4 regions of the Pseudomonas sp. NPDC078416 genome follow, and region 1 is predicted to be linked to each of the others. Evidence: predicted binding sites of a transcription regulator. Region 1 holds the regulator's gene; each other region holds the start of a gene.
What was found. Region 1 encodes FliA, which starts transcription of late flagellar genes. Its sites were predicted from a motif close to CTAAAGTTTNNNNNNNNNNNGCCGNTAA; they were not measured.
Positions count from the first base shown of each region.

Region 2: the regulator FliA is predicted to act here: its motif matches at 2,877-2,904, upstream of ACQKEN_RS20480 (methyl-accepting chemotaxis protein).
Region 3: the regulator FliA is predicted to act here: its motif matches at 2,396-2,423, upstream of motA (flagellar motor stator protein MotA).
Region 4: the regulator FliA is predicted to act here: its motif matches at 1,641-1,668, upstream of ACQKEN_RS12155 (methyl-accepting chemotaxis protein).

Region 1 is NZ_JBNNGV010000004.1:8,042-12,663, forward strand. It holds gene flhF (flagellar biosynthesis protein FlhF) at 1-562, shown strand, start outside; gene fleN (flagellar synthesis regulator FleN) at 681-1,514, shown strand; gene fliA (RNA polymerase sigma factor FliA) at 1,511-2,254, shown strand; gene ACQKEN_RS06810 (chemotaxis response regulator CheY) at 2,496-2,870, shown strand; gene ACQKEN_RS06815 (protein phosphatase CheZ) at 2,890-3,678, shown strand; gene ACQKEN_RS06820 (chemotaxis protein CheA) at 3,823-4,622, shown strand, end outside.
Region 2 is NZ_JBNNGV010000028.1:20,160-24,781, reverse strand. It holds gene acnA (aconitate hydratase AcnA) at 1-1,688, shown strand, start outside; gene ACQKEN_RS20485 (CPBP family intramembrane glutamic endopeptidase) at 2,043-2,834, shown strand; gene ACQKEN_RS20480 (methyl-accepting chemotaxis protein) at 2,936-4,501, shown strand.
Region 3 is NZ_JBNNGV010000001.1:559,305-563,926, forward strand. It holds gene rhdA (thiosulfate sulfurtransferase) at 1-698, opposite strand, end outside; gene ACQKEN_RS02470 (HDOD domain-containing protein) at 745-2,280, opposite strand; gene motA (flagellar motor stator protein MotA) at 2,493-3,344, shown strand; gene motB (flagellar motor protein MotB) at 3,348-4,403, shown strand; gene rsgA (small ribosomal subunit biogenesis GTPase RsgA) at 4,618-4,622, opposite strand, start outside.
Region 4 is NZ_JBNNGV010000010.1:123,151-127,772, reverse strand. It holds gene ACQKEN_RS12165 (ABC transporter ATP-binding protein) at 1-494, opposite strand, end outside; gene ACQKEN_RS12160 (IclR family transcriptional regulator) at 741-1,577, shown strand; gene ACQKEN_RS12155 (methyl-accepting chemotaxis protein) at 1,845-3,464, shown strand; gene ACQKEN_RS12150 (class I SAM-dependent methyltransferase) at 3,670-4,608, opposite strand.

The DNA.
Region 1 (4,622 bases):
GCTGGTGAGCATGGACAGTTTCCGCATTGGCGCCCAGGAACAGCTGAAGACGCTGGGCCGGATCCTCAATGTACCGGTCACCCACGTCGACCCGGGCCAGTCCCTGGCACAGGCGCTGGAGCCGCTGCTGCGCAAGCGCGTGGTGTTGATCGACACCGCCGGCCTGCAAGCCAGCGATCCGGCACTGCGTCTGCAACTGGAAACCCTCGCCGGACGTGGCATCAAGGCGCGCAACTACCTGGTGCTGGCGACAACCAGCCAGAAGCAGGTGCTGTCAGCGGCCTACCACAGTTACAAACGTTGCGGCCTGGCCGGGTGCATCCTGACCAAGCTCGACGAAACGGCCAGCCTGGGCGAAGTGCTCAGTCTGGCCGTGACACACGAACTGCCTGTGGCCTATCTCACCGATGGCCCACGGATACCGGATGATCTGCATTTGCCGCGTCGGCACCAATTGGTGAGCCGGGCTGTCAGCGTGCAGATGCAGGAGGAGCCTAGCGAGGAAGCGATGGCGGATATGTTTGCGGATCTTTATCACAGCACCGGCAAGCGCGCGGGCTAGGTAGAGAAAATGACAGTGGAATTTTCCTGCATCGATGGTCTGCCAGGCATTGTTCAGGCACTGAACGTGCAGCCCGACATGTGGCTTAGGTCTAAGCAAGACAAGGTAAACAATTAACATGGGCAGCATGCATCCCGTACAGGTTATCGCGGTGACCGGTGGCAAAGGTGGCGTAGGCAAGACCAACGTTTCAGTGAATCTTTCACTGGCACTGGCCGAGCTGGGACGTCGCGTCATGTTGCTGGACGCCGATCTGGGTCTGGCCAACGTCGACGTATTGTTGGGTCTGACCCCCAAACGCACCCTGGCTGACGTCATCGAAGGGCGGTGCGAGCTGCGCGATGTCCTGCTGCAGGGACCGGGCGGTGTGCGCATCGTGCCGGCGGCATCGGGCACCCAGAGCATGGTCCACCTGACCCCGGCGCAGCATGCCGGGCTGATTCAGGCGTTCAGTGACATCGGCGACAACCTCGATGTGCTGGTCATCGATACCGCCGCCGGCATCGGCGAGTCGGTGGTGAGCTTTGTCCGCGCCGCCCAGGAAGTGCTGCTGGTGGTGTGCGACGAGCCCACGTCGATCACCGACGCCTACGCCCTGATCAAATTGCTCAACCGCGATTACGGCATGAACCGCTTCCGCGTCCTGGCCAACATGGCCCAGAGCCCGCAGGAAGGGCGCAACCTCTTCGCCAAGCTGACCAAAGTCACCGACCGTTTTCTCGACGTGGCCCTGCAGTATGTGGGCGCCGTGCCGTACGACGAATGCGTACGCAAGGCCGTGCAGAAACAGCGCGCCGTGTACGAAGCGTTTCCGCGTTCCAAATGTGCCCTGGCGTTCAAGGCCATCGCGCAGAAAGTCGACACCTGGCCGCTGCCGGCGAACCCGCGCGGTCACCTGGAATTTTTCGTAGAACGCCTCGTGCATCACACCAGCGCAGGGCCCGTCTCATGACAGCAAGTGGCTATCGCATGTACAGCAAATCGTCCAAAGACTCCCAGTATGAGCTGATCGAGCGTTATGCCCCGCTGGTCAAACGAATCGCCTACCACTTGCTGGCGCGTCTGCCGGCCAGCGTGCAGGTCGAGGACTTGATCCAGGCGGGCATGATTGGCTTGCTCGAAGTCTCGACCAAATACGACTCCACCAAAGGGGCCAGCTTCGAGACGTACGCGGGTATTCGTATCCGTGGCGCAATGCTCGACGAAGTGCGCAAGGGGGACTGGGCACCGCGCTCGGTTCACCGCAACACGCGCATGGTCAGTGACGCGATTCGATCAATCGAAGCAAAAACCGGCCGTGACGCTAAAGATCACGAGGTTGCTGCCGAACTTGAAATGAGTCTCGACGATTACTACGGGATTTTGAACGATACCCTGGGCAGCCGCCTGTTCAGTTTCGACGACCTGTTGCAGGACGGCGAACACGAAGGGCTGCACGAGGACGGCGCGAGCCAGTCCCTCGAACCGTCGCGGGATCTGGAAGACGAGCGCTTTCAGGCTGCGCTGGCCGAGGCCATTGCCAACTTGCCCGAACGTGAACGCCTGGTGCTGTCGCTGTACTACGACGAAGAGCTGAACCTCAAGGAAATCGGTGAGGTCCTGGGTGTCAGCGAGTCGCGGGTCAGCCAGTTGCACAGCCAATGCGCGGCGCGGTTGCGCGGTCGTCTTGGCGAGTGGCGCGCACGTTCATGAATCAGGCGCAGGCCGAGAGGCCTGCGTGTTTTGCTTGTAAGACCGGCTGTGCAAGACGTTGAGCGGGAAGCAGAAGAGACACGGCAGGAGTCGGTCGAACCGGGTCGTAGATGATCCGGTTTCGCTGCGCTCGTCCCGGTCGATTTCAATCCCTCTTTCTGTTCGGAGCCGGTATTGATTGAACGCGCGTTCAGGTGCTGAACGCGTTAAAGACTGCTTGGAGGTCGAATTGGACAAGAACATGAAAATCCTCATCGTTGATGACTTCTCAACGATGCGGCGGATCATAAAAAACCTGTTGCGTGACCTTGGGTTCACCAACACGGCCGAAGCAGATGACGGACTCACCGCATTGCCGATGCTGCAAAGCGGCGCCTTTGACTTCCTCGTCACCGACTGGAACATGCCGGGCATGTCCGGCATTGACCTGTTGCGTCAGGTACGTGCCGACGAGCGTCTGCGCAGCCTGCCGGTGCTGATGGTCACTGCCGAAGCCAAGCGCGAGCAGATCATCGAAGCCGCTCAGGCCGGTGTGAACGGCTACGTGGTGAAGCCGTTCACTGCGCAAGTGCTCAAAGAGAAAATCGAAAAGATATTCGAGCGCGTCAATAGCTGATGTCCGCTGCGAGGGCGCTATGGATTCCAAAGATTCGACAATGGGTGACTTTGAGTCAACCCTGAAGAAACACGCACAAGAGCTGGTCGCGAGCCTTGAAAAAGGCAAGTTCGGCGACGCTGTGCAACTGATCCATGAGCTTAACCAGACCCGCGACCGCGGCCTGTATCAGGAAGTCGGCAAACTGACGCGCGAGCTGCACAGCGCGATCGTCAACTTCCAGATCGACCCGAACATGCCGCAGGCCGAGGAGGTCTCCCAGATCACCGACGCCACCGAACGGCTGTCGTACGTGGTCAGGCTGACCGAAAACGCGGCCAACCGGACCATGGACCTGGTGGAGCTGAGCACGCCGCTGATGCACGGGCTCACTGATGATGCCAAGTCGTTGAGCGCCGATTGGGGACGCTTCATGCGCCGCGAGATCAGCGCCGAAGAGTTTCGTGATCTGGCCCGCCGTGTCGATGTGTTCCTGACCCGCAGCGAGAAGGAGACCACCGAGGTCTCTGCGCATCTCAACGACATTCTGCTGGCGCAGGATTACCAGGACCTCACCGGTCAAGTGATCAAGCGCGTGACCACACTGGTCACGGAAGTCGAGCGCAACCTGCTCAAGCTGGTGCTCATGGCGAGCCAGGTGGACCGCTTCGCGGGCATCGAGCACGACCAGGAAGTGTTCCGTCAGCAAAAAGAACAAGAAAAACTTCACTCCAAGGGTGAAGGTCCGCAGATTCATGCCGATAAACGTGAAGACGTTGTATCCGGACAGGATGATGTTGACGATCTGCTATCCAGCCTCGGATTCTGATTCGGTCATTCTTATTCGGACTTCAGGTTTTCTGTGAAAGTGGCTGCTGGACCCGCGCGCCAATGCTTCGACGAAAGCAAGGCGCGCAGGCCGTCAGTGCAGCCTCCGGATCGGTTTGACGGTTAATTTTAGGAGCACCCCCCAATGAGCTTCGGCGCCGATGAAGAAATCCTTCAGGATTTTCTGGTAGAGGCCGGCGAGATTCTCGAGCTGTTGTCAGAGCAGTTGGTCGAGCTGGAAAGCCGGCCGGACGATGCGGACCTGCTCAATGCAATTTTTCGCGGTTTTCACACTGTAAAAGGGGGCGCCGGCTTCCTCCAGCTCAACGAGCTGGTTGAATGCTGTCACATCGCCGAGAACGTGTTCGACATCCTGCGCAAGGGTGAACGCCGCGTCGACTCGGAGCTCATGGACGTGGTGCTTGAAGCACTCGACACCGTCAACAGCATGTTCGGTCAGGTGCGCGAGCGTTCCAGCGTCACCCCGGCCACGCCTGAATTGCTGGCCGCGCTGTCTCGCCTGGCTGAGCCGGCATCGGCAGAAGAAATTGCGGCGGCACCGGTAGTTGAAGAACCGGTCGCTGAAGCACCGTCCGAAGACATCACAGACCTTGAATTCGAACAGCTTCTGGATTCGCTGAACGCCGTCAAGGCGCAAGCGGCAGGGGCGCCTGCGCCTGTTGCTGCTGCACCGGCACCCGTCGCCGCAGCACCGGCGGCCGCGGTTTCCGCTGCACCGGCCGGCACCGCGGCCAGCGATGAAATCACCGACGCCGAATTCGAATCACTCCTCGATCAGCTGCATGGCAAAGGCCAGTTCGCCGTCGATGCTGTGCAACCGCCTGCCGCTGTAACGCCGCCGGCCGCTGCGACGCCGTCTGCCGCACCGGCCAGTGACGAAATCACAGACGACGAATTCGAGTCGCTGCTGGATCAGTTGCACGG
Region 2 (4,622 bases), on a different contig from region 1:
TGCCCGGTCAGGAGCCGGCGTTCACCGATGCGCTGGAGCTGGACATGGGCTCGGTGGTCGCCAGCCTCGCAGGCCCTAAACGTCCCCAGGATCGCGTCGCCCTTCCCGATGTGTCCAAGGCCTTCAGCGACTTCCTGGGGCTGGCGGTCAGCCCGAGCAAGCACGAAGAAGGCCGACTGGAAAGCGAAGGCGGCGGCGGTGTCGCAGTGGGCAACGCCGCCCAGGTGGGCGAGGCTGAGTATGAATACAACGGCCAGACCTATCGCCTGAAGAACGGCGCGGTGGTCATCGCTGCCATCACCTCCTGCACCAACACCTCAAACCCCAGCGTGATGATGGCGGCCGGGCTGCTGGCGAAAAAGGCCGTGGAGAAAGGCCTGCAGCGCAAACCGTGGGTCAAGAGTTCGCTGGCGCCGGGCTCGAAGGTCGTGACCGATTACTACAATGCAGCCGGTCTCACCCAGTATCTCGATCAGTTGGGCTTCGACCTGGTGGGCTACGGCTGCACCACCTGCATCGGCAACTCCGGACCGCTTCCTGACCCGATTGAAAAAGCCATTCAGCAATCGGACCTGACCGTCGCGTCGGTGCTCTCGGGCAACCGCAATTTCGAAGGACGCGTGCATCCGCTGGTGAAAACCAACTGGCTGGCCTCCCCGCCGCTGGTGGTCGCTTATGCGTTGGCCGGCACCGTGCGCACCGACCTGAGCAGCGAACCCCTGGGCAAAGGCAGCGATGGCAAGCCGGTGTACCTGCGTGACATCTGGCCGAGCCAGCAGGAGATCGCCGACGCGGTCATGAACGTCAGCACCGGCATGTTTCACAAGGAATACGCGGAGGTGTTCGCCGGCGATGAGCAGTGGCAGGCCATTGAGGTGCCCGAGGCGGCGACCTACGTCTGGCAGCCGGACTCGACCTACATCCAGCACCCGCCGTTCTTCGAGGACGTCGCCGGTCCGCTTCCGGTTATCGCCGACGTGCAGCAGGCTCGCGTGCTGGCGGTGCTGGGCGACTCGGTGACCACCGACCACATCTCCCCCGCCGGCAACATCAAACTTGATAGCCCGGCCGGTCGCTACCTGCGCAGCAAGGGCGTGGAGTACAAGGACTTCAACTCCTATGGCTCGCGGCGTGGCAACCATGAAGTGATGATGCGCGGCACCTTCGCCAACATCCGCATTCGCAACGAAATGCTCGGCGGCGAAGAAGGCGGCTACACGCTGCACGTGCCCACCGACGAGAAGCTGCCGATCTATGACGCAGCCATGCGTTATCAGGAAGAAGGCACGCCGCTGGTGGTCATTGCCGGGCAGGAATACGGTACTGGCTCCAGTCGCGACTGGGCGGCGAAAGGCACCAATCTGCTGGGCGTCAAAGCGGTGATTGCCGAGAGTTTCGAGCGCATCCACCGTTCCAACCTGGTCGGCATGGGCGTGCTGCCCCTGCAGTTCAAGGCTGGCGAGAGCCGCAAAACCCTGGGCCTGACCGGCAAGGAAGTGCTCAACATCACCGGACTCACCGGCGCCACTCTGCAACCGGGCATGAGCCTGGCGGTGCAGATCACCCGTGAGGATGGCCAGCAGGAAAACATCGACGTGCTGTGCCGGATCGATACCCTGAACGAGGTGGAATACTTCAAGGCGGGAGGGATTCTGCACTACGTGTTGCGGCAATTGATTGCGTCCTGAGCCTCATCCCGGCGGAAGCCGGTCTCGCTGTCAGTGGGACTGGCTTTAGCCGGGGAGGCGTCAGATGCCACAACGCAATATCAATGGTGCTCAAACCGGCCTCTTCCCGGCTGAAGCCGGTCCTACGGGCACACCGCGTGCAATTAGTGGGACCGGCTTTAGCCGGGAAGGCGTCGTCTGCCTCAACGCAAATTGCCAGCGTCTAACCCAAATCCCTCGTCATCAGAAACGCCCTACACTACCTTCGCCCAGCATCCACGAAACAATCGGACCAGCTCCCTGCTGATCTGACATACACACGCGTTTAATCAACGTTAAAATCGCCAGTCTATTCCGACGCTCAAGGACGACTTCATGTCGGTGCAACGCTGGACAACCCTCTTTCTGCTCTCTCTCGGCTACTGCCTGGCGCTGCTCTACGGCCAGTTGAGCGTGCCCGTGGTTGTCACGTTCGGCCTGCTGATCATGGCCGCCATCTGTGTCAGCCATTTCCAGCACCGCGCCGTGCGCCTCTTCGGCCACGCCCTGTTTATCGCCGTCGCAGCGGGGCTGGCCAGTCACTGGTGGCCGGGTTTCCTTAGCACAAGGGCGATTGCCGGCGTGCGCCTCAGCCCCGAGGCCGCGCCCTATTCGATGTACCTGAATCTCGACAAGCCCCTCATCGGCGTCTGGATCGCAATCGCCTGCCCTTGGGTGTTTATCGCGTTTGGTCCACGACGCTGGCTGGGCGTCACCAGCATTGCTCTTCCCTTCACCGCCGCAGCATGTTTATCAACAGCGCTGCTGCTGGGCGTCGTCGGCTGGTCGCCCAAGTGGCCCGAGCAAACGGGCATCTGGGCGTTGAACAACCTGCTGCTGGTCGCACTGACCGAGGAACTGTTTTTTCGGGGTTACCTGCAAGGGAGCCTGAAACGATGGCTGCAACCTCTGCCCTGCCACGACGCCCTCGCAATCGTGCTGGCGTCCGCATTGTTCGGCCTGGCGCACCTCGGCGCTGGCTGGGAATGGGCGCTTCTCGCGGGCATCGCAGGCACAGGTTACGGAGTGGCTTATCGACTGGGCGGCCTGCCTGCTGCCGTGCTCACCCACTTTGGCCTAAACCTGCTGCATTTCAGCCTGTTCACCTATCCGATGTTCGACCGGTAAGCGTGTTTGAAGACACCCGAAATATGAAGCAGTTCACAAAAGCTTAATTTTTTTCGCTTCGGGCCGATAACCGTTCACAGCCTTCCTGGATCGAATAGCTCATGCGAAATAACCAGCCCATTACTCAACGCGAACGGACCTTCCCGGCGCAGCAACGGTTGATCTCTACCACCGATGCGCGCGGCGTCATCACCTATTGCAACGACGCCTTCATTGAAGTCAGCGGTTTTTCCCAGGATGAACTGATCACGTCGCCGCACAACACGGTGCGCCATCCAGACGTGCCATCGGCGGTTTTCGAACACATGTGGGCCACGCTCAAGCAGGGCTTGCCGTGGATGGGCATCGTCAAGAACCGTTGCAAAAACGGCGACCATTATTGGGTCAACGCTTACGTCACACCGGTCTTCGAGAACAAGCAGGTCGTGGGCTTCGAGTCCGTGCGCATCAAGCCGACCGCTGAACAGGTGCGTCGCGCCGAAGCACTCTATCAACGCCTGAACAGCGGCAAAAGTGCAGTGCCAAGCCGCGACAAATGGCTGCCGATGTTGCAGGACTGGCTGCCATTCATCCTGGTGAGCCAGGTGAGCTTTTTGATTGGTGTGTGGCTGAATTCCCATTGGGGCTTCCTGCTCGCCGCCGCGCTGTCCGTGCCGCTGGGCCTGCTGGGGTTGAGCTGGCAACAGCGTGGCCTCAAGCGCTTGTTGCGGCTGGCCGAGCAAACCACCTCCGACCCACTGATCGCGCAGATGTACACCGACAGTCGTGGCGCGCAAGCACGGCTGGAGATGTCGATCCTCAGCCAGGAAGCGCGCCTGAAGACCTGCCTCACCCGGCTGCAGGACACTGCCGAACACCTCAATGCCCAGGCGCGTCAGTCCGACACCCTGGCGCAGGCCAGCTCCACCGGCCTGGAACGTCAGCGCGTCGAAACCGAGCAGGTCGCCACCGCTGTCAACCAGATGGCCGCGACGACCCAGGAAGTGGCCAATCACGTGCAGCGCACCGCTGACGCCACCCAGCAGGCCAACGAGCTGACCCGCCGAGGCCGCGAGATTGCCAGCGACACCCGCGAAGCCATCCAGCGTCTGTCGGCCTCGGTGGGTGAAACCGGCCTGACCGTAACTCAGCTGGCGAAGGACAGCGATGAAATCGGCGGCGTTGTCGATGTCATCAAAGGCATCGCCGACCAGACCAACCTGCTGGCCCTCAACGCGGCGATCGAAGCCGCTCGCGCGGGCGAAATGGGTCGTGGCTTTGCCGTCGTCGCCGATGAAGTCCGCCAACTGGCGCAGCGCACCACCGAATCCACCGGCCAGATCCACGCCCTCATCGCCAAGCTGCAACAGACGGCGACCAACGCGGTGCAGACCATGAACACAGGGCGTCGCCAGGCTGAAGAAGGTGTCGAGCAGGTCATGGAAGCCGACAGGGCGCTGGTGGGCATCAGCGATGCAGTGGCCAACATCACCGACATGACCACGCAGATCGCCGCCGCCACCGAAGAGCAAAGCTCGGTGGCGGAAGAGGTCAGCCGCAACATCAGCACCATCGCGCACCTGGCCGACCAGACCTCCGACGAAGCCCGTCGCTCGGCCACGCTCAGTGCGGAGCTGACCCAGACCGCCAACACGCAATACTCATTGGTGGAGCGCTTTAACCGCTGAGTGATTGACGGGTTATGCGAAGGCCCCGGCAGATCGTCTGCCGGGGCCTTTTTGTTGGTATCAGGATTTAAGTAGGACATTTCTGAAAATCGTTGGAGCGTGTGGTTTTTGAGTTTGAAGC
Region 3 (4,622 bases), on a different contig from region 1:
TGGGTCTGGCAGTGGGTAATGATTTCTTTCTCCGGGGTGATGCCCAGGTCTTCGAGGATCTGCGGCATGTCCTTGCGGATGCGCAGGTGGCGCGCCTGATCCATGCCGGCGGTCCATTCGAAATTCACGGCGCCGGGAATGTGACCTCCCTTGGCGGCGACGACTTTTTCGCCGGAGTACTCGCTCGGTGCGCGTGCATCCCAGATCGCCAGGTCAGCGGCGCCCAGGCGGCTTTGCAGGTATTCGCGGGTGGCCGTGGGCTCGTCGTGCAAGGTCAGCGAAACCGGGCCGCCGACTGCTTTTGGCACCTCTGTCGACAGTGGCAGGCCTTCGGCTTGCCAGGCGAGCAGGCCACCGTCGATATAGTGATACTTTTTGTGTCCGATGACGTCGAGCAGCCAGATGAACCGACCCGCCCATCCCCCGCCTTCATCGTCATAAACCACGTACACCGCCTCAGGGTTATGGCCCAGTTCGCCGAACAGCGCTTCCAGATGCGTGTGCGAGGGCAGCAGCCCTGGCGCGGGTGGCAGGCCCAGCTGAGTGCGTTTCGGATCGACGAATCTCGCGCCCGGGATGTGGCCGGCCTCGTAGCGGGCCGGGCTGGTCAGGTCGACCAGAATAAGCTCTGGCGCGCTGAGGCGTGCTTGCAGGTCTGCGGGCTCGATGACCAGCGGCAAGCTTGAAAAGGCAGACATCTAGCGTCTCCGGATCGCGAAAAGGTTGCGAATTGTAGCTCAGCCGTCAGCCATTGCGATGGCTAAAGGTGGTGAGGGCTTTCTCGATGCACTGACCGGTTTTTCCGAACGCCTGTACGGAGACTTCGGAAAACGGCCCACCGCCCTGGTCGGCCACCACCATCATCACCACACGGCCATTGCTGGACAGTGAGCGAATCAGCAGGTTTTCGCCGCTGAACAGATTGCGCAGTTGCGGCGGCAGCAGCGCCGAAAACTGAGCGTTGTTGGCCGGCGTCAGACGCAACTGCGTGGGCTGGGCGAGCAGGCGTTGCAGCACGGTGCTGTCCTTGTAAGGGACCAGCAACGCAGCGGCCGACTTGTCCACGCCCGCGATCTGATGCACGCGCAGGCTGTCGGTCTTGCGATCGGTCATCAGCAACACTACCCGCTGCATGCCCGCTGCTACCAGAGCATCCCGGGCGCAGGTGGTCAGGTGTATCGCGTTGATGAAAATGCCGGGTTCTTTCAACAGATCGGCGCAGTGCTTGCGCCACAGCTGCAAGGCGTCGGGCGAGGGTGGCGGCGCGGGGAGCAAGCCTTTGTGTAGCCGACGGTTATTCCATGGCCAGAGCAAAGCCTGTGCGGGGTGCCAGATGTCCGGGCCGGAATGCTGACGCGCGCTCGCCACTGCGTTCTGGTGAACCTGCTGCTGGAGATGATCCAGTGACTGTTGCAGATACAGGCTGGTCAGCAGCTGCCAGCGCAGGTTGTGCGGTGTGTCCCAGGCCTGGTGCGCCGACAGCGCGAGACCGTTGGCCAGCAAAATCGTATTGGCGGGCTGGTTGAGCCAGCGCCGCAGCGGCAAATCGGCGTCGAGTTGCTGTTGCTGTTTAAGCGGATCGCCGTTGCTGTGGGCGATGCGCAGCACCCTCACCAGATTGCGTTGCTGGGAGGTCAGCAGGTCGTAGCCCTGGGTCACCCAGATCGGCAGGCGCCAGTGCAGCGCCAGCGCCTGACACAAATGAACCAGTCGCACGCCGAACAGCGTGTTTTCCACAGCCTTTGCGCACTCGCCCTTGTGGATAACCCGCAACTCCCATTCTTCCAGCAGTTTGGGGTGGGCCAGCGCCATCGGCCACAGCGGCGAGAGGAACAACAGGCTGCCCAGATGGATGTCCTGCCACAGCCGGGCCAGTTGATTGGCGAACAGGCCGTAAGCCTGTTGCATGGCGTGCTGACTGATCATCTGGATTTGACGCAGCGCCACCGGGATATCCCGTGCATCGACACTGGGCAGTCGCGCCAACAGCGCTTCGGTGCGCGCCAGCCCCAATCGGTTGATGGCGACTTCAAGACTCTCCGCAGGCTGGGCCGTGGCCGGGCTGTTCAGGTTGGCTTCGCGCAAAACGTTGAGCACCAGCGCCGGGCTGTCCTGCATGAGATCGGCAATATCGCGCAGCGAGCGGCGACTGTCGGTCAGTGCCGCCTGCACGCGTTGATACGCCACCGCAGGCACGGGCAAGGCGATGCCGTCGAGCTGTTTAATCCAGTTATCCAGGGTGCGCGGGACAGGTAGCGAAGAAGCTTTATCTGATTGCATTCACAACACCCGTACGGCTGGGAGGTTAGATCGATGTTAGATACTGGCATCATGCTGGCCCTTATGGACGCAACGTCCTGCGCCACGCATCGGTCAGCATTTTCCTGTGATCTGACTATAGTCTGGCGCATTCATGCCGATAAGCAGGACAAGAGTTTCAAGCGCTTCTCGCACAATGACCATGAACCCGACTCAGTAAGTATTTTCTACCTATGGCAAAAATTATCGGCATCATCGTCGTTTTCGCGAGCGTTCTCGGCGGATACGTACTGTCCCACGGTCAGATCGCTGCGTTGATCCAGCCTTTCGAGGTCATGATCATCGGCGGTGCGGCGCTGGGTGCATTCCTGCAAGCCAACCCGGGCTATATGACCATGCTGGTCATCAAGAAGTCCTTGAAGATGTTCAGCACCCGGTTCACCCACGGCTACTACCTCGAAGTGCTGGGCCTGGTCTACGAGATCCTCAACAAGAGTCGTCGCGAAGGCATGATGGCCATCGAAGGCGACATCGAAGAGCCCGAGAACAGCCCGATTTTCGCCAAGTACCCTGGCGTGCTCAAAGACACCCGCATGATCGCTTTCATCTGCGATTACCTGCGCATCATGTCCTCCGGCAACATGGCGCCCCACGAGCTGGAAGGCTTGTTCGACATGGAACTGCTGAGCATGAAAGAAGAACTTGAGCATCCTTCCCACGCAGTGACCGGTGTCGCCGACGCCATGCCAGGTTTCGGTATCGTTGCGGCGGTACTGGGTATCGTGGTGACCATGGCCTCTCTGGGTTCTGGCGACAAGGCCGCGATCGGCATGCACGTTGGTGCGGCGCTGGTCGGTACGTTCTTCGGTATTCTCGCGGCATACGGTTTCTTCGGCCCGTTGGCCACTTCCCTGGCCCACGATGCCAAGGAAGAAATGAACGTCTATGAATCGATCAAGGCTTCGCTCGTCGCGTCGGCGTCCGGCGTGCCGCCTTCGCTGGCCGTGGAATTCGGCCGCAAGGTTCTGTATCCGGCCCATCGCCCCAGCTTCAGCGAGCTGGAACAAGCTGTCCGCGGTCGTTGATCCATGGAAAATAATCAGCCGATCATCATAAAGCGCGTCAAGCGCTACGGCGGAGGGCATCACGGCGGCGCCTGGAAAATCGCATTTGCCGACTTCGCGACGGCGATGATGGCGTTCTTTCTGGTGCTGTGGCTGATGTCGTCGGCCACACCCGAGCAACTGCTCGCCATCGCGGGTTACTTCAAGGACCCGGTCGGTTTTTCCGATAGCGGCTCGCCTTATGTCATTGACCTGGGCGGTTCGCCGGAAATGTCCCCTGACCAGACGCTGAACCCGGAGGTGAAATCCACGCCTTCGCCGGATCGCGTGCCGGTCGACGCGGATCAGCAGGACGCCGCCGCCGAGCAGGTCGAGCAGGACCGTCTGGAGATGCTGCTGCAAGAGTTGCAGACCAAGATCAACGAGAATCCGCAACTGGCGAAGTTCAAGGACCAGATTCTGTTCGAGATCACTCAGGACGGTTTGCGCATCCAGATCACGGACGCCGAAAACCGCCCGATGTTCGACATTGGCAGTGCGAAGCTCAAACCCTATTTCGAAGACATCTTGCTGGCCATGGCCGACACGATCAAAGCGGTGCCGAACAAGGTCAGTATCAGCGGTCACACCGACGCGACGCCTTTTGTCGGCAACAACGGCTTCGGCAACTGGGAGCTGTCGTCCGGCCGAGCGAATGCTGCTCGCCGTGCGCTGCTCGCGGGTGGGTATCCGGATCAGCAGGTGGCGCGCGTGGTGGGTTATGCTTCTTCGGCACTGTATGACAAGGAGCACCCGCAAAACCCGATCAACCGTCGCATCGATATTGTGGTGATGACCAAGAAAGCGCAGCAGCGGATCGAAGGCGCGCAGAATTCAGGTGGAGCACCGCAAACGCCGGATGCGCCCGGAGCCGCTGCGCCATCGACAGTACCTGGCGCTTCCGTACCGGCCAATCAGCCGGGGGCGTCGATTTCCACACCTGCAGTTGATCCACAGGCTTACGCCCAGCCCCACGAAATCCGCCAGAAGCTGAACATCTTCGATCAGGGCCAGTTGAAGATCGAAGAAACCAAGAACTGATGCTTGGGTTACAGACACAAAAACGCCGCGATGATCGCGGCGTTTTTGTTTTTGCTCTTAAGCCGTTTCATCTGGAACGGCGAAATCTGTAGGAGCCGGCTTGCTGGCGAACGCGGCAGGTAGGGCACGGGAGCGTAACTGATCCATCGTGTTCGCCAGCAAGCCGGCTTCCACAGTTGATCTCGGACACCAGCGCCGCATCGGGCGGCGTGCCTCAGT
Region 4 (4,622 bases), on a different contig from region 1:
TCGAGGTTGGACAGCGGCTCGTCCAGCAGCAGCACCGGCGGCTCGATCACCAGCGCGCGGGCCAGGGCCACCCGCTGACGCTGTCCGCCGGACAGCTCGCGGGGGTAACGCTCGGCATGGGGCGTGAGGCGCACCAGCTCCAGCACGCGGGAGACGCGGCGCTCGATGTCGGCGGCGGAGACTTTGCGCATTTTCAGGCCAAAGGCGACGTTGTCGCGCACGGTCATGTGCGGGAACAGCGCGTACGACTGAAAGACCACGCCGAGGCCGCGACTGGCCGGTTTGGCGTGGGTGATGTCGCGGCCGTCCAGCAGGATGCGGCCGGCGCTGACATCAACGAAGCCGGCAATCATTTGCAGGGTGGTGGTTTTGCCGCAGCCGGAGGGGCCGAGCAGGGAGACGAATTCGCCTTGCTCCACGGAAAGGTCAGTGGCCACGACCGCATCGACGGGGCCGTAGCGCTTGCACAGTGCCTGGAGTTGAAGAAAAGCCATGGCTGCGTTCCACCTTTTTTCGTGCACACCGAAGGCGTGCGTTTTTTATGGGCAGATGCGAAGAGAAGTGCTGCGTGTGGCCGTGGACGCTGGCGCTCGATCGGTGTCGGCTGCCGCTGTTATTCAAATCGCCCTGTGGACCGATCCTAGGCCCAAGACTAGGATGCGCTCAACGAGCAATTTCATTGAGTGAGTAGTTTTTTCCGATTCATTCATTCAGCGAAAAGAAATAGGGGCTGGTGCTAAATGGATTCCACTGAGCGGAAGACGGGTAAGAAAGAAACGGGCGTTGGCGCAGTCTCTCGCCTGTTCGCAGTGCTGCGGGCGCTGGGCGATTGTCCGGACGGTAGCGAACGGGTGACGCAACTGGCGCAGCAGGTCGGGCTGTCGCAGCCGACCACCCACCGCCTCCTGCGCAGCCTGATGGATGAGGGCATGGTCGAGCAGGATGTGCGCAGCAAACGCTATCGACTGAGCCTGGAGTTCTTCGCCCTGGCAGCGCGCGCCGGGCAGTCCGGCAACTTGCGGGACGTGGTGCGGCCGAGCCTGTTGCGCCTGTCGGCCTCGTTGGGGGACTCGTTGTTTCTGCTGGCCCGCAGCGGTTTCGATGCGGTGTGCCTTGACCGCAGCGAAGGGCCGTACCCGATCCGCACCTTCACCGGCGACATTGGCGGCCGCGTGGCGCTGGGCGTCGGGCAGGGCAGTCTGGCGATCCTGGCGTTTCTGCCGGAAGAAGAGCGTGAAACGGTGATCCGCTACAACCTGCCGCGCCTGCGGGATTTTCACCTCTATGACGAAGTGATGCTGCGTTCGGAAATCGACACCGTCCGGCGTACCGGCTACGCCGCGCGCAACACCGGCGTGCTGGAAGGCATGGCAGGGCTGGCGGTGCCGATTCTCGACCGTGATGGCCGGGCGGTGGCGGCGTTGAGCGTGGCGACCATCAGTGACCGCCTCAGTGCAGACCGCATGCCCACCGTGGTGGACATGCTCAAGCGCGAGGCCACGGCGATCAGCCAGAAGATCAATCCATTCGATCCGGTGTTGCGCAGGCCCTCCCAGGTGTTCGGTCAGCGGGAATGATCACTGCGTTATGCCTATTCATCCGAATGCTGCTCGACACGTTTAGACAGCCGTTTGATTGGGCTGAAGGCCTCGCCGCTGGTGCTGTTCAGCCGTCCGTCGGATCCGCCGGGCCGCCCTTCAAGAAGCCCTGCGCGGGGTCGAATCACTCTGTGCAGGCGCCTCGTTTTCGGACCGCTCCGACGCGATGGCACAGGGATGTGGCAAGCCGCAAAAAAACTCCGGGTGATCCTCGGAGCAGGTTGTCCTCCCTTTTGAGATCCTCGTATGTCGAAATCCCTGAGATCGCAGATCCTCGCGCTGCTCAGCGGCAGCCTTGTGCTGGTCGTGCTGATTGCCCTCGCGTGTTTCCAGTTCCTGTCCAGCAACGTTCACGCCTATCGCGGGCTGCTTGAAGGGCCGTTGCACGCCTCGCAACTGGTCGATCAGGCCAACCTGCAATTCAAGGTTCAGGTGCAGGAGTGGAAGAACGTGCTGTTGCGGGGCAAGCAGCCAGCCGATCGCGACAAGTTCTGGGCGCAGTTCGAAGACCAGGAACGTCAGGTGCAGGACACCCTCGGCAGCCTGAGTGCAATGGACGGGCTGGACTCGGCGACCAAAACCCAGGTTGATGCGCTGCGCAATGAGCACCGCACCCTCGGCGTGGCCTACCGCAAAGGTCGTGACGCTTACATCGCCTCCGGCGGTGACCCGGTCGCCGGTGACATGGCCGTCAAAGGCGTTGACCGTGCCGCCAGCGAGCAGATGACCGGCCTGGTCGCCGGCCTGCGCAAACAGAGTGACGAGCAATCGAAAATCCTCAGCAGCACGGCTGACCGGACCATTCTCATCGGCACGCTGGTCATGCTCGCCTCGGCGTTGCTGGTGGGCGTGCTGACCCTGTGGGTGGTCAACCGCAACATCGTCGCCCCGATCCGTATGCTGATCGAATACGTCGCGCAATTGAGTCAGGGCAAGTTCAGTGACCGCGTCAGCATCACCCGCCAGGACGAGCTGGGCCGTCTGGCCGTCGCGGCGAATACGCTGCGGGATTTCCTCGCCGACACCTTTACGCGCCTCAAGCGCAGCACCACCGACCTGGACAGTGCCGGCGGCGAGTTGAAAGCGATTGCCGCGCTGATGGCCCAGGGCACCCACGAGCAGTTCGAGCGCACCGACCAGGTGGCGACGGCTATGACCGAAATGTCCGCCACCGCCCAGGAGGTCGCCCGCCATGCGGCTCAGGCCGCCCAGGCTGCTGACGAAGCGGATCGCAGTTCCCAGGAAGGCAGCAAGGTGATGGGCGCAACGATCACAGCGATCACCCAGATGCGCACCGAGATCAGCAACACCGCCAACGTCATTCGTCGTCTGGAAACCGACAGCGGGCGGATCGGGAAGGTGCTCGAAGTGATTCGCGGCATCGCCGAGCAGACCAACCTGCTGGCGCTGAACGCGGCCATCGAAGCGGCCCGTGCCGGCGATGCCGGGCGCGGTTTTGCGGTGGTCGCCGACGAAGTGCGCACGCTGGCCCAGCGCACGGCGGCCTCGACGGCGGAAATCAACCAGATCATCAACTCGGTGCAAACCGGTGCCGTGGATGCGGCCCAGGCGATTGAAAGCGGGCAGGCACGCAGCCAGGAAAGCGTTGATCAGGTGGCGCTGGCAGGCTCTTCGCTGGAACGCATTACCAGCGCCGTGGAAGCCATCCGCGACATGAACCGCCAGATTGCTACGGCGGCGGAAGAGCAGACGTCAGTGGCCGAAGACATCTCCCGCAACCTGACTGAAATCACCGCCATCGCCACCACCAACCAGGACAACGTCAAGCGCACCCAGACCGCGAGTCAGGACCTGAGTGTGTTGTCGGCGGGGTTGAATGATGTGATTTCGCGGTTGAGTGCGTAGCGCTCAACCACGTTGTCACTGCTGAAGCGCGCTCTTACAGGTTCGTGCGGGTTCTCACCATCCGGGTCGGACGCAGATCAACTGTAGGAGCAATCGGAGGTTACGACGGTCGCGAATGCGGTGGGTCTGTCACACCACCATTGCCTGACCCAACGCATTCGCCAGCAAGCCGGCTCCTACTGAGATCGCGTCGTGCGGTCACCTTTCAGCCCTGGCGAAACACCAACGCCTTCAACCCACCCCCTTCCTCGGCATCGGCAAATTCCGGCGGGTTTTCCAGGCGCTGTTCAAACCTCAACCCCGGCGCTTCGCGGGTCACGCCTTCGATGAGGAAGTCTGCGCCCAGCAGCGGGTCGTTCATGCACGCCAGCACCGTGCCATCCGGGGTCAACAGCTCCGGCAACTTGCGCAGCACCCGCTGATAATCCTTGGTCAGCAAAAAACTGCCTTTCTGAAAGGACGGCGGGTCGATGATCACCAGATCATACGGCCCGGTGCTTTTCACCTTGCCCCAGGACTTGAACAGCTCATGGCCAAGAAAAGTGACCTTGCTCAGGTCGTGGCCATTCAAGCGATGGTTGTCGCGGCCGCGACTCAACGCCGCCCGGGACATGTCCAGATTGACCACACACTCCGCGCCACCCTCGATCGCCGCCACCGAAAAGCCGCAGGTGTAGGCGAACAGATTCAGAACCCGCTTGCCCGCCGCGTTGGCCCGCACCCAGTCACGGCCGTAGCGCATGTCGAGGAACAGCCCGGTGTTCTGTTTTTTGCCGAAATCCACGAGATAGCGCAGGCCGCCCTCGGTCAGGGTCCATTCCTCCAGCACCTCGCCCAGCAACGCTTCGGTGTGGCTGTCCGGCAGATAGCGGTGCTGCAACAACAGTGTATGGGCGCGGGATTGCTGCCACGCCGGTGACTCGACCAGTCGGGACAGCCGCTGCTTCAGCACGTCCAGCTCGTCGGCGGCCGGCGCCTTGAACAACGACACCAGCACCACGCCCTGCATCCAGTCGACGGTCAGTTGTTCCAGCCCCGGCCAGCGTCGGCCACGGCCATGAAACAGCCGGCGGGTTTCGGCGGGCGCGTCGGCGAGGGCGGTCTGAAGGTGGGCGTCGAGCAGGTCGAGGGCGTCGGCATTCATCGGTGGGCGGCAGG